DNA from 2 places in the Kaistia sp. UC242_56 genome. Region 2 is predicted to be linked to the other one. Evidence: predicted binding sites of a transcription regulator. Region 2 holds the regulator's gene; the other holds the start of a gene.
The links. The regulator PhoB, encoded in region 2, activates phosphate uptake and scavenging genes when phosphate is short. The targets are predictions, from matches to a motif close to TGTCATNNANCTGTCAT.
Positions count from the first base shown of each region.

Region 1 (5,502 bases), 2.4 Mb from region 2:
GAGATGGACGGCACGATCCGCTTCGGCCGCGACTACAAGAACAAGCGTCGCGTCATCGTTGAGCCGGTCGAGGGATCGGTCGGTCTGGATGGCGAGTTGCTGGAGCCGATCGAGTACCTGATCCCGAAGGGCAAGCCGTTCCATCTCCAGGAAGGCGACGCCGTGGAGAAGGGCGACTACATCATGGACGGCAACCCTGCGCCGCATGACATCCTGGCGATCAAGGGCGTGGAGGCACTCGCGGCCTACCTCGTCAACGAGATCCAGGACGTCTATCGCCTGCAGGGCGTGCAGATCAACGACAAGCACATCGAGGTGATCGTTCGCCAGATGCTGCAGAAGGTCGAGGTCTATGATGCCGGCGAGACGGAGTTCTTCAACGGCGAGCAGATCGATCGCCTGGAGTTCGACGTGGTGAACGAGAAGGCCAAGTCCGAGGGCAAGAAGCCTGCCCAGGGCAACCCGGTCCTGCTCGGCATCACCAAGGCCAGCCTGCAGACGCGTTCGTTCTTCTCGGCAGCGTCCTTCCAGGAAACGACCCGCGTCCTCACCGAGGCGGCCGTCAACGGCAAGGTCGATCCGCTCGAGGGTCTCAAGGAGAACATCATCGTCGGCCGCCTCATCCCGGCGGGTACCGGTGGAACGATGGGCCGTATCCGCGAGATCGCGACCAAGCGCGACGAGCTGATCCTCGAGGAGCGTCGCCGTTCCTCGGCAGCGTCGCAGCCGGCGGCAGCGCCTGCTGGCCTGCTCGGTGATCTGACCAACGCGGCCGAGTAATCCACTCGGTCCAGGAATGGAAAAGGCCGCCTTCGGGCGGCCTTTTTCGTGGCGCAGAAGCCGCGCTCCCGAAGTTTGTTGTCGCCAGCGGGCCAGACATGCAACTTGCTTTCAGGATAGGCTACAATGAGCGTTGCGGAGCTTGGCTGGGGAATGGCGAAGGCTTCGTGTTTTTCGGGGGTAGGTCAACTTGCGTAGCCTGATGGTTCTGGTCCGGACTGGTGTCACGAGCCTCGTGCTCGTTGGCTTGCTTGCAGGCTGCGGCGGCCGTCCGAAAGACGTGCTGCTTCCCGTGTCGATCACGGCGCCCGTTCCCGGCAGCACCACGGTCGACATGGCCGTCGCGACCACGCGCCAGCGTTCGACCGTCCCTGGCCAGATGTTCACGGGTGAACGCGGCCGGGCCATCGATTTTGCCAACATCGTTGTCTCGATCCCGCCGGACTCGATCCGGAAAAAGGGCGACGTGCAGTGGCCGAAGAAGCTGCCGGGAAATCCCGCCACGGATTTCGTCACGGTCAAGGCCGAGGATATGAACCTCGCTCAAGCGAGGGCATGGTTCAACAAGCGCATCAAGGCAACACCGAAGCGTCAGGCCTTGGTCTTCATCCATGGCTTCAACAACCGTTTTGAAGACGCCGTCTATCGCTTTGCCCAGATCGTGCATGACTCGGATTCGGACGTCGTGCCGATCCTGTTCACGTGGCCCTCGCGCGGCAGCGTCCTTGCCTATGGCTATGACCGGGAGAGCAACAACTATTCGCGCGATGCGCTCGAGCTTCTGCTGAAGGCGCTTGCGGATGATCCCAATGTCGACGAAGTCTCGATCCTGGCCCACTCCATGGGCAATTGGGTGACGCTGGAGGCGCTGCGCCAGATGGCGATCCGCGACAAGCGCATCGCGCCTAAGATCAAGAACGTCATGCTGGCTGCGCCGGACGTCGATATCGACGTCTTCCGCCGCCAGATGGCCGATATCGGCGTCAACGGGCCGAATGTTACCCTGTTCGTCTCGCAGGATGATCGCGCCTTGAAGGTTTCGCGGCGCGTCTGGGGCAATGTCGAACGTCTGGGGCAGATCAACGTCGCCCAGGAGCCATTTGCGTCCGAGCTGCAGCAGGACAAGATCACCGTCATCGACCTGACCAAGTTGCATACGGATGACCGGCTGAACCATGCGAAGTTCGCCGCGAGCCCCGAAGTTGTGCAGTTGATCGGGGCGCGTCTCGCCGAAGGCCAGACCATGACGGATTCGAAGACGGCGTTCGGTGACAAGCTCGTTGCCGTGACAACGGGCGCTGCCGCCAGCGTTGGCACCGCGGCCGGCCTGATCGTGACCGCGCCGGTCGCCATCATCGATCCGGATACCCGCGATACCTACAACTCCCAGATCAAGGCGCTCGGCAACACGCTATCGGATAATGCCGATACGGCTGGCGCGCTGCTGAAGCCCAGCGGCGTGGCCTATTAGGGGCTACGCCGGGTCGCGACTGTTCGGCGGCCTGTCATGAAGGTGACATTGCGGTGTCGCTCGGCTGAGACATGGGCCACCTAGGAGATCTCCGTTATCCCGAACGGAGATTTGTCCATGTCGCCTCGCCAGTTCTTTCTCGCCGGCCTTTCGCTCGTCGCCATGGCGGCGAGCGCCTCCGCTGCCGAGCCCACGCGGTTCGATGCCGTGCTGAGCCAGCACGCCGTGCTGCCGGCCCAGAGCTTCGCCGTGCCGCCTGCCGATGCGCCCGCTACGCTCAATACCTCCGGCCGCTACACCGGTACGGGCGCCGATTTCGGCCGCCGCTTCGATCGTCTCTATTCGATCTTCGACGAGAAGACCGGCCTGGCCCGTCCGTTCGCCGGCCAGCCCGTGCAGGGCTTCTCCGGTATCCGCCCGCTCGGCGACGGTACTTATGTCGTGCTGACCGACAACGGCTTTGGCGCCAAGGCCAATTCCGCCGACGCGATGATCATGTTCCACATCGTCAAGCCGGACTGGAAGACGGGCCGCATCGAGATCGTCAAGACGGTCTTCGTCAAGGACCCGACCCGTGTCGTCCCGTTCCGGGTGGTCAACGAGAATACGGATGCCCGCTACCTCACCGGCGCCGACTTCGATCCCGAGAGCATCCAGAAGGTCGGCGAGCATTTCTGGATCGGCGATGAGTTCGGCCCCTACCTGGTCGAGGTGGATGCGGATGGCACGGTGCTCAGCCTCAAGGAGACCGTCGTTGCCGGCGTGACCTATCGCAGCCCCGACAATTATGCGGTCGTCATGCCGGCCGGTCCCGACAAGCCGATGCCCGAATTCAACGTGCGCCGCTCCAAGGGTTTTGAAGGCATGGCGCTGTCAGCGGATGGCAAGACCCTGCATCCCATGCTGGAAGGCGCGCCCTGGGACGCCAAGGCCGGCAAGTTCGTCGAGAAGGGCGGCAAGTCGGTGCTGCCGATCTTCGATTTCGACATTGCCTCGAAAGCCTTCGCCGATACGGTCCGCTACTATCCGCTTGAGGACTTCGGCAACGCGATCGGCGACTTCAACATGATCGACGCCAACCGCGCGCTCGTGATCGAGCGCGATGGCGGGCAGGGCGATGCCCGCGAGGGCTGGGCGGAGACGCCGGCCAAGTTCAAGCGCATCTACCTGGTCGATCTCTCCAAGACCGATGCCGACGGCGTCGTGCGCAAGATCGGCTTTATCGACCTGATGAACATCAAGGATCCGAACGCCGTCGCTCGCGTCGGCTCGAAGGACGGCGTCTTCACCTTCCCGTTTGAGACCATCGAGAATGTCGACCGGATCGACGAGACCCACATCATCGTCGCCGACGACAACAACTTCCCGTTCTCGGTCGGTCGCGCGCAGGGTAAGGCCGACAACAACGAGTTCATCGTGCTCGAGGTCGGCGACTTCCTGAAGGCCGAATAGCGGGCGGCGGCTACAAGCGTTCATCATGATGAAGGGTCGCCTCCGGGCGGCCCTTTTCCTTTGGCGTCGAACTCTCTAGCAATGACGCTGAGGAGAGCTGCTCCGGAAAGGGGCAGCTACCGATGCGCTCCATGGAGCGCGCCCGGGGAGGGGCCAGGATGAAACTGCTGACATTGATCGCGCTCGGCGCGACGCTCGCTGTTACCGCCGCGTTTGCCGAGGAGAGCTACAAGCCCTCCGTCAAGGTGAAGCGCATCCTGCAGACGACCACGACGACGAGTGGCGATCCGATCCACTACCCGAGCTTTTCCGATCCCGAAGTGCAGAGCCTGATCGTCGAGATTCCGGCGGGCGGCGAGACCGGCTGGCACACCCATCCGGTGCCGGCCTACGCCTACATCCTGGCCGGGACCATCGAGGTCGACAGCGAGGGCGGGGCGAAGCGAATCTTCAAGGCGGGGGATTCGTTTGCGGAAATGGTCGATCACCGCCATAACGGCCGAGTCGTCGGCGACGAAACCGTGCGAATCCTGATGATCGTAACCGGTCAGAAAGGAATGCCGTTCTCCACGCGGACGGCTGCGCCAGAGTGAGTCGAGGCGATTCCCGCCTCGGCCGGGAGCCGCGCGAGTGGCTGGGCAACAATCTTCCGTGATCTCGTTCCGATCATTGCGAATATTGCTGGCCGGTCCGCCGGTTTGGGGAATCCTTGCGTCGCGGGGCGCTTTGAAAAGAACCCCGCGCAGGGGTTGACTGGAACCATCCGAATAAGTAGGTTCCGCAAGCTTTCAGGCAGGCGGTAAGTTCAGTTTTTCCAGCGGCGCCACGTCGCGGAGTTCAGACTTAAACGCTGTCCGAATCGAAACAAGAGTTAAGAACGACACGCACGATCGCGGCAACCGCCGTGATCCTCTGCTTTTCGTAGCGCCTCCGCGGTAAGCGGTCCGGGCGCTCTTTGTTCATGGTCAATCGGCTGTGGCGAAGGTGCGAAGAGCGGAAGACAGAAACAGAACCGTAGGCTAGCTGAAAGGCGAAGCATGCCGACAATTAACCAGCTCATCCGCAAGCCGCGTCAAGCGCCGGCGAAGCGGAACAAGGTTCCGGCGCTGCAGGAGAACCCGCAGAAGCGCGGCGTTTGCACTCGCGTCTATACGACCACGCCGAAGAAGCCGAACTCGGCCCTTCGTAAGGTCGCGAAGGTTCGCCTGACCAATGGCTTTGAAGTCATTGGCTACATCCCGGGCGAAGGCCACAACCTGCAGGAGCACTCTGTCGTCATGATCCGTGGCGGCCGCGTCAAGGATCTGCCGGGCGTGCGCTACCACATCCTGCGCGGCGTGCTCGATACCCAGGGTGTCAAGGGCCGTAAGCAGCGTCGTTCCAAGTACGGCGCGAAGCGTCCGAAGTAATAGGGAACAGGATCAATGTCCCGTCGCCATAGTGCAGAAAAGCGCGAGATCATCCCGGACCCCAAGTTCGGCGATATCGTCGTCACCAAGTTCATGAATGCCGTCATGTATGACGGCAAGAAGTCGGTTGCCGAGAGCATCGTTTACGGTGCCTTCGACATCATCCAGAACCGGACCAAGCAGGAGCCCGTCGTGGTGTTCCGCCAGGCTCTGGACAACGTCGCCCCGCACATCGAAGTGCGTTCGCGTCGTGTCGGTGGTGCAACCTACCAGGTTCCCGTCGAGGTTCGTACGGACCGTCGCCAGGCTCTCGCCATTCGTTGGCTCCTCACCGCGGCTCGTGGCCGCAACGAGAAGACGATGATCGAGCGTCTGTCCGGCGAGCTGCTG
Region 1 is NZ_JBIOAN010000002.1:3,310,009-3,315,510, reverse strand. Features, by position in the region: partial or broken gene rpoC (DNA-directed RNA polymerase subunit beta') at 1-780, shown strand, start outside; gene ACHMWQ_RS18325 (alpha/beta hydrolase) at 983-2,251, shown strand; gene ACHMWQ_RS18320 (esterase-like activity of phytase family protein) at 2,369-3,703, shown strand; gene ACHMWQ_RS18315 (cupin domain-containing protein) at 3,862-4,296, shown strand; gene rpsL (30S ribosomal protein S12) at 4,741-5,112, shown strand; gene rpsG (30S ribosomal protein S7) at 5,128-5,502, shown strand, end outside.
Region 1: ACHMWQ_RS18320 (esterase-like activity of phytase family protein) is a predicted target of PhoB. The motif match lies at 2,284-2,300, and genes of this name have one in related genera.

Region 2 (5,502 bases):
GTCACCGCTTTCATCGGCCCGTCGGGTTGCGGCAAGTCGACCCTGCTGCGCGTGCTGAACCGGATGTACGACCTCTATCCGCGCCAGCGGGCCGAGGGCGAGGTGATCTTCGACGGCAAGAACGTGCTCGACCCCGACCAGGACCGCAACATGCTGCGCGCCCGCGTCGGCATGGTGTTCCAGAAGCCGACGCCATTCCCGATGTCGATCTACGACAACATCGCCTTCGGCATCCGCCTCTATGAAAACATCTCGCGCTCCGAGATGGACGGCCGGGTCGAGGCGGCGCTGACGCGCGGCGCGCTCTGGAACGAGGTCAAGGACAAGCTGCACACCAGCGGTCTCAGCCTCTCCGGCGGCCAGCAGCAGCGCCTCTGCATCGCCCGCACCATCGCGGTGCGGCCGGAAGTCGTGCTGTTCGACGAGCCCTGCTCGGCGCTCGATCCGATCTCGACCGCCAAGATCGAGGAACTGATCGACGAACTGACGACCGACTACACGATCGCCATCGTCACCCACAACATGCAGCAGGCCGCCCGCGTCTCGGACTACACGGCCTTCATGTATCTCGGCGAGCTGATCGAGTTCGACGAGACCACGAAGATCTTCACCGCCCCGAGCGACAAGCGCACGCAGGACTACATCACCGGTCGCTTCGGCTAAGCCGGGCCACGGGTAGGAGCACGACATGTCCGAACACATCGTTTCCAAGTACGACGAAGAACTGAACGACGTCGCCCGCCGCATCGCCGAGATGGGCGGCATGGCCGAGCGTCTCGTCGACGTCGCGGTCGGCGCGCTGATGCGCGTCGATGCCGCGACCGCCCGCACCGTCATCGCGGACGACAAGAAGCTCGACGTGCTGCAGCGCGAATGCGAAGAGCGCGCCATCATGATCATCGCCCGGCGCCAGCCCATGGCGATGGACCTGCGCGAAGTCATCGCCGCGCAGCGTATCGCCAGCGATCTCGAGCGCATCGGCGACCTAGCCAAGAACATCGCCAAGCGCGTCATTGCGCTGGACGGCCACATCCAGTCCAAGCGTTTCAACACCGGCGTCGAGCACATGGCGCAGCTGTCGCTGGCGCAGCTCAAGGACGTGCTGGATTCCTACGCGACCCGCGACGTCGACCAAGCCTACCAGGTCTGGAAGCGCGACGAAGAAATCGACGCCATGTACACGTCGCTCTTCCGCGAGCTGCTGACCTACATGATGGAAGATCCGCGCAACATCACCTTCTGCACGCATCTCCTGTTCTGCGCCAAGAACATCGAGCGCATCGGCGACCATGCGACCAATATCGCCGAGACGGTCTATTATGTCGTCACCGGCCAGGTCCTGGCCGAGGATCGTCCCAAGCAGGACGAATCCAGCACGACCGCCGTCGCGTATGAGAAGAACTGACGCCTGCGTCAGGTTTACTGGGATATCCGTGAATGACGCCACGCGTTATGATCGTTGAGGACGAGGAGGCGCTGAGCCTCCTCCTCCGCTACAACCTCGAAGCCGAGGGCTATGCCGTCGAGGTGGTGCCGCGCGGCGACGACGCCGAGATGCGCCTGCTCGAAACCGTACCCGACCTGCTGCTGCTCGACTGGATGCTGCCGGGCATTTCCGGCATCGAGCTGTGCCGCCGCCTGCGGGCGCGCGACGCCACCCGCACCCTGCCGGTGATCATGCTGACGGCGCGCGGCGAGGAACAGGAACGCATCCGGGGCCTTGCCACCGGCGCCGACGACTATGTCGTCAAGCCGTTCTCCGTGCCGGAACTGATGGCCCGCGTGCGCGCCATCCTGCGCCGCTCGAAGCCGGAGGTAATCGCCTCGTTGCTGCGCGCCGGCGACATCGAGCTCGACCGCGAGACGCATCGCGTCCGCCGCTCCGGCCGCGAGCTGCATCTCGGCCCGACCGAGTTCCGCCTGCTCGAATATCTGATGAAGAGCCCGGGCCGCGTGTTTTCCCGCGAGCAGCTGCTCGACGGCGTCTGGGGCCGCGACGTCTATGTCGACGAGCGCACGGTCGACGTGCATATCGGTCGGCTGCGCAAGGCGGTCAATCGCGGCCGCGTCAAGGACCCGATCCGCACGGTGCGCGGCTCCGGCTACTCCTTCGACGACCAGTTCGCGATGGCGTGAGGCGTTCCCTTGCCTCTCCCGGATGGGAGGGGCGGGGCAGTCTTCCAAAAATTCAGCCCAACCAAAAAGCCGCGTGGCCCTCCACGCGGCTTTTTGCATGCAACGAGCCAGGGCACAAAAAAAGGCCGTGCGCCCCGGGGGAGGCGGCACGGCCAGACTTGCATCGCAGGCCGACGGTGGGAGGACGCCGTCAGCCGCGGCGCGGCGCAATCAGGCGCCGACAGCCTTCTTCTGGCGACGATCATGCACGGGCTGATAGGCAACCCGCGAATGATATTCGCAATAGGGAATGCCGGAATTCGAGCGCTGGCCGCAGAAGTGGAAATCCTCGGTGCTGGGATCGCCGATCGGCCACTTGCAGGTCTGCTCGGTCAGGGTGAGGATCGTCGCGTGCAGGCTGATCGGAACGACGACGTCGTCCGAGCCAACCGCCCTGGGCATGCGCCGCGGCTCGGGTGCGATCTGGCTCATCGGCTTCAGGGCCGTGTTGCCGGCGACGAGTGGCCTGACGGGATTGGGGCGCCCTGTCGTGACCGAGCGTCCGTTGGTGGCAGCCGCGGGCTTGCGGGCGCGAGCGACCGGCGCCGTTGCCGGCTTGGCACGGCCGGAAAGGCTCAGCCGGTGTACCTTGCCGATGACCGCATTGCGCGTTACGCCGCCGAGTTCCGAAGCGATCTGGCTTGCGCTCAAGCCGTCGGTCCAGAGTTTTTTCAGCAACTCAACCCGTTCGTCCGTCCAAGTCATAGCGTGTCCTTGTCGGTCGGAGCGATACCCGGAATCCTGTCGCGGTCGTTCAGCCGGGATGCCGGACGACTGCGGACGCCATACAAGGGTCAGGGGGAGGTACCTGCTCGATATTTCGTGTCTTAACGAAAATTAAGATACTATATGGCGTGACTCGGTGACAAGAGTCGGAGGGATGGGTAGCGGCCGATCGGGCTGTTTTCCCCAACTTGCGACGGATTTCGGATCCATGAGTCCCGTCAATCGCTTAGCCGTCATGACCGCGCGCGAGCGGCGATTTCATTGACACAAATCGTCACGACCGTGATATAAGGGCAACGCATAAAGGTGCTGCCCGGCGCGTTGGCCTCGGGCGGCACCTTTGATTTTTAAGCACCCATTTCCGTGGTTTCATCCGAAGGAGGGGATATGAGCGCCCCCGATACCAGCGTTAAAAAGACCTCGTCCAGCCTCTATGACACCTTTTCGCGTGCGCCGCTCGAGTTCGAGCGAGGCGAGGGGGCCTGGGTCTTTACGCGAGAGGGCGACGCTTATCTCGATTTCTCCGCCGGCATCGCGGTGAACACGCTCGGCCATGCCAATCCGATCCTGGTGCAGGCGCTGACCGAACAGGCCGGCAAGCTCTGGCACACCTCGAACCTGTTCCGGATCCCGGGCCAGGAGAAGCTTGCCGACACGCTGGTCGCCAATACCTTCGCCGACCGGGTCTTCTTCGCCAATTCGGGCGCCGAGGCCAACGAGGCAGCCATCAAGACGGCGCGGCGCTATCATTACGTCAACGGCCAGCCCGACCGGTACCGCATCCTCACCATCGAGGGCGCGTTCCACGGCCGGACCCTGGCGACGCTCGCCGCCGGCGGGCAGCAGAAATATCTCGACGGCTTCGGCCCGAAGGCGGACGGCTTCGACCAGGTGCCGTTCGGCGACATGGCGGCGATCAAGGCCGCGGTGACGCCGGCGACCGCCGCCATCATGATCGAGCCGATCCAGGGCGAGGGCGGCGTGCGCGCCTTCCCGAACGCCTTCCTGCGCGAGCTCCGGGCGCTTTGCGACGCCGAGGGCATGCTGCTGATCATGGACGAGGTCCAGACCGGCATCGGCCGCACCGGCAAGCTGTTCGCCTATGAATGGACCGGCATCGCGCCCGACATCCTGACGGCGGCCAAGGGCATTGGCGGCGGCTTCCCGCTCGGCGCCTGCCTCGCCACCAACGAGGCGGCCAAGGGCATGACTCCCGGCACGCATGGCACCACCTTCGGCGGCAATCCGCTGGCGATGGCGGTGGGCAATGCCGTGCTCGACGTCGTGCTCGGCGATGGCTTCCTCGAGCATGTGCGCGAGACCGCGCGCTATCTGACCCAGCGCCTTGGCGGGCTGATGGACAGCCATCCCGGCGTCATCGACGACATTCGCGGCGAGGGCCTGCTGATCGGCCTCCACGCGCTGAAGCCGGTGCCCGAAGTGGTGGCGGCGCTGCGCGAGCAGAAGATGCTGGCCGCCGGCGCGGGCGACAATGTCCTGCGATTGCTGCCGCCGCTCAACATCGGCAAGGCAGAAGTCGACGCGGCGATCGACAAGCTCGACGCCGCCTTTTCCGCAATCGAAGCCGAGGCTGCGCAAGCGGCACGGCAATCCGCCTGAGCGGACAGGACAGACCTATGGTTCGGCATTTTCTCGACCTGACGGATTTCGATTCCGCCACTCTTAGACAGATCATGGAAGGCGCCAAGCGCATCAAGTCGGTGCGCAATGGCGCGCGTGATGGCGTCGGCCCGCTGGCCGGCAAGGTGCTGGCGCTGGTGTTCGAGCAGCCCTCGACCCGCACGCGCGTCTCCTTCGATGTCGGCATGCGCGAGCTCGGCGGCCAGACGCTGATGCTGACCGGCGCCGAGATGCAGCTTGGCCGCGGCGAGACCATCGCCGACACGGCGCGGGTCATGTCGCGCTATGTCGACGGCATCATGATCCGCATCCTCGACCACGACTCGCTGAAGGAATTGGCGGCCAACGCCACCGTCCCCGTGATCAACGGGCTGACGCGCCGCTCGCATCCCTGCCAGATCATGGCCGATATCCTCACCTATGAGGAGCATCGCGGCCCGATCACCGGCAAGACCGTGTCGTGGCTGGGCGACAGCAACAATGTCATGGCGTCGTGGGTCCACGCCGCCGCGCGCTTCAACTTCCGCCTCAAGATCGCGACGCCGGAGGAGCTTGCGCCTTCGCACAAGCTGCTCGACTGGGCGCGCACCAATGGCGGCGAGGTGATCGCCGGCGAGGACGCGGACGACGCGGCAGCCGATTCCGACTGCATCGTCACCGACACCTGGGTGTCGATGGGCGACAGCGAGGCGGAGCGCCGGCACAATCTGCTGAAGCCCTACCAGGTGAACGCCCGCCTGATGTCGCGCGCCAAGAAGGATGCGCTGTTCATGCATTGCCTGCCTGCCCATCGCGGCGAGGAGGTGACGGCCGAAGTCATGGACGGCCCGCAATCGGTCGTCTTCGACGAGGCTGAAAACCGGCTGCACGCACAGAAGGGCATTCTTGCCTGGTGCCTGGGCGGCCCGGAGGCACTTTGATGGAAGAAATCCCGTTCGGCCCCGGATCGATCGATCCGGC
Region 2 is NZ_JBIOAN010000002.1:904,986-910,487, forward strand. Features, by position in the region: gene pstB (phosphate ABC transporter ATP-binding protein PstB) at 1-663, shown strand, start outside; gene phoU (phosphate signaling complex protein PhoU) at 689-1,405, shown strand; gene phoB (phosphate regulon transcriptional regulator PhoB) at 1,438-2,136, shown strand; gene ACHMWQ_RS06970 (GcrA family cell cycle regulator) at 2,347-2,880, opposite strand; gene ACHMWQ_RS06975 (aspartate aminotransferase family protein) at 3,289-4,521, shown strand; gene argF (ornithine carbamoyltransferase) at 4,596-5,462, shown strand; gene ACHMWQ_RS06985 (Hsp33 family molecular chaperone) at 5,462-5,502, shown strand, end outside.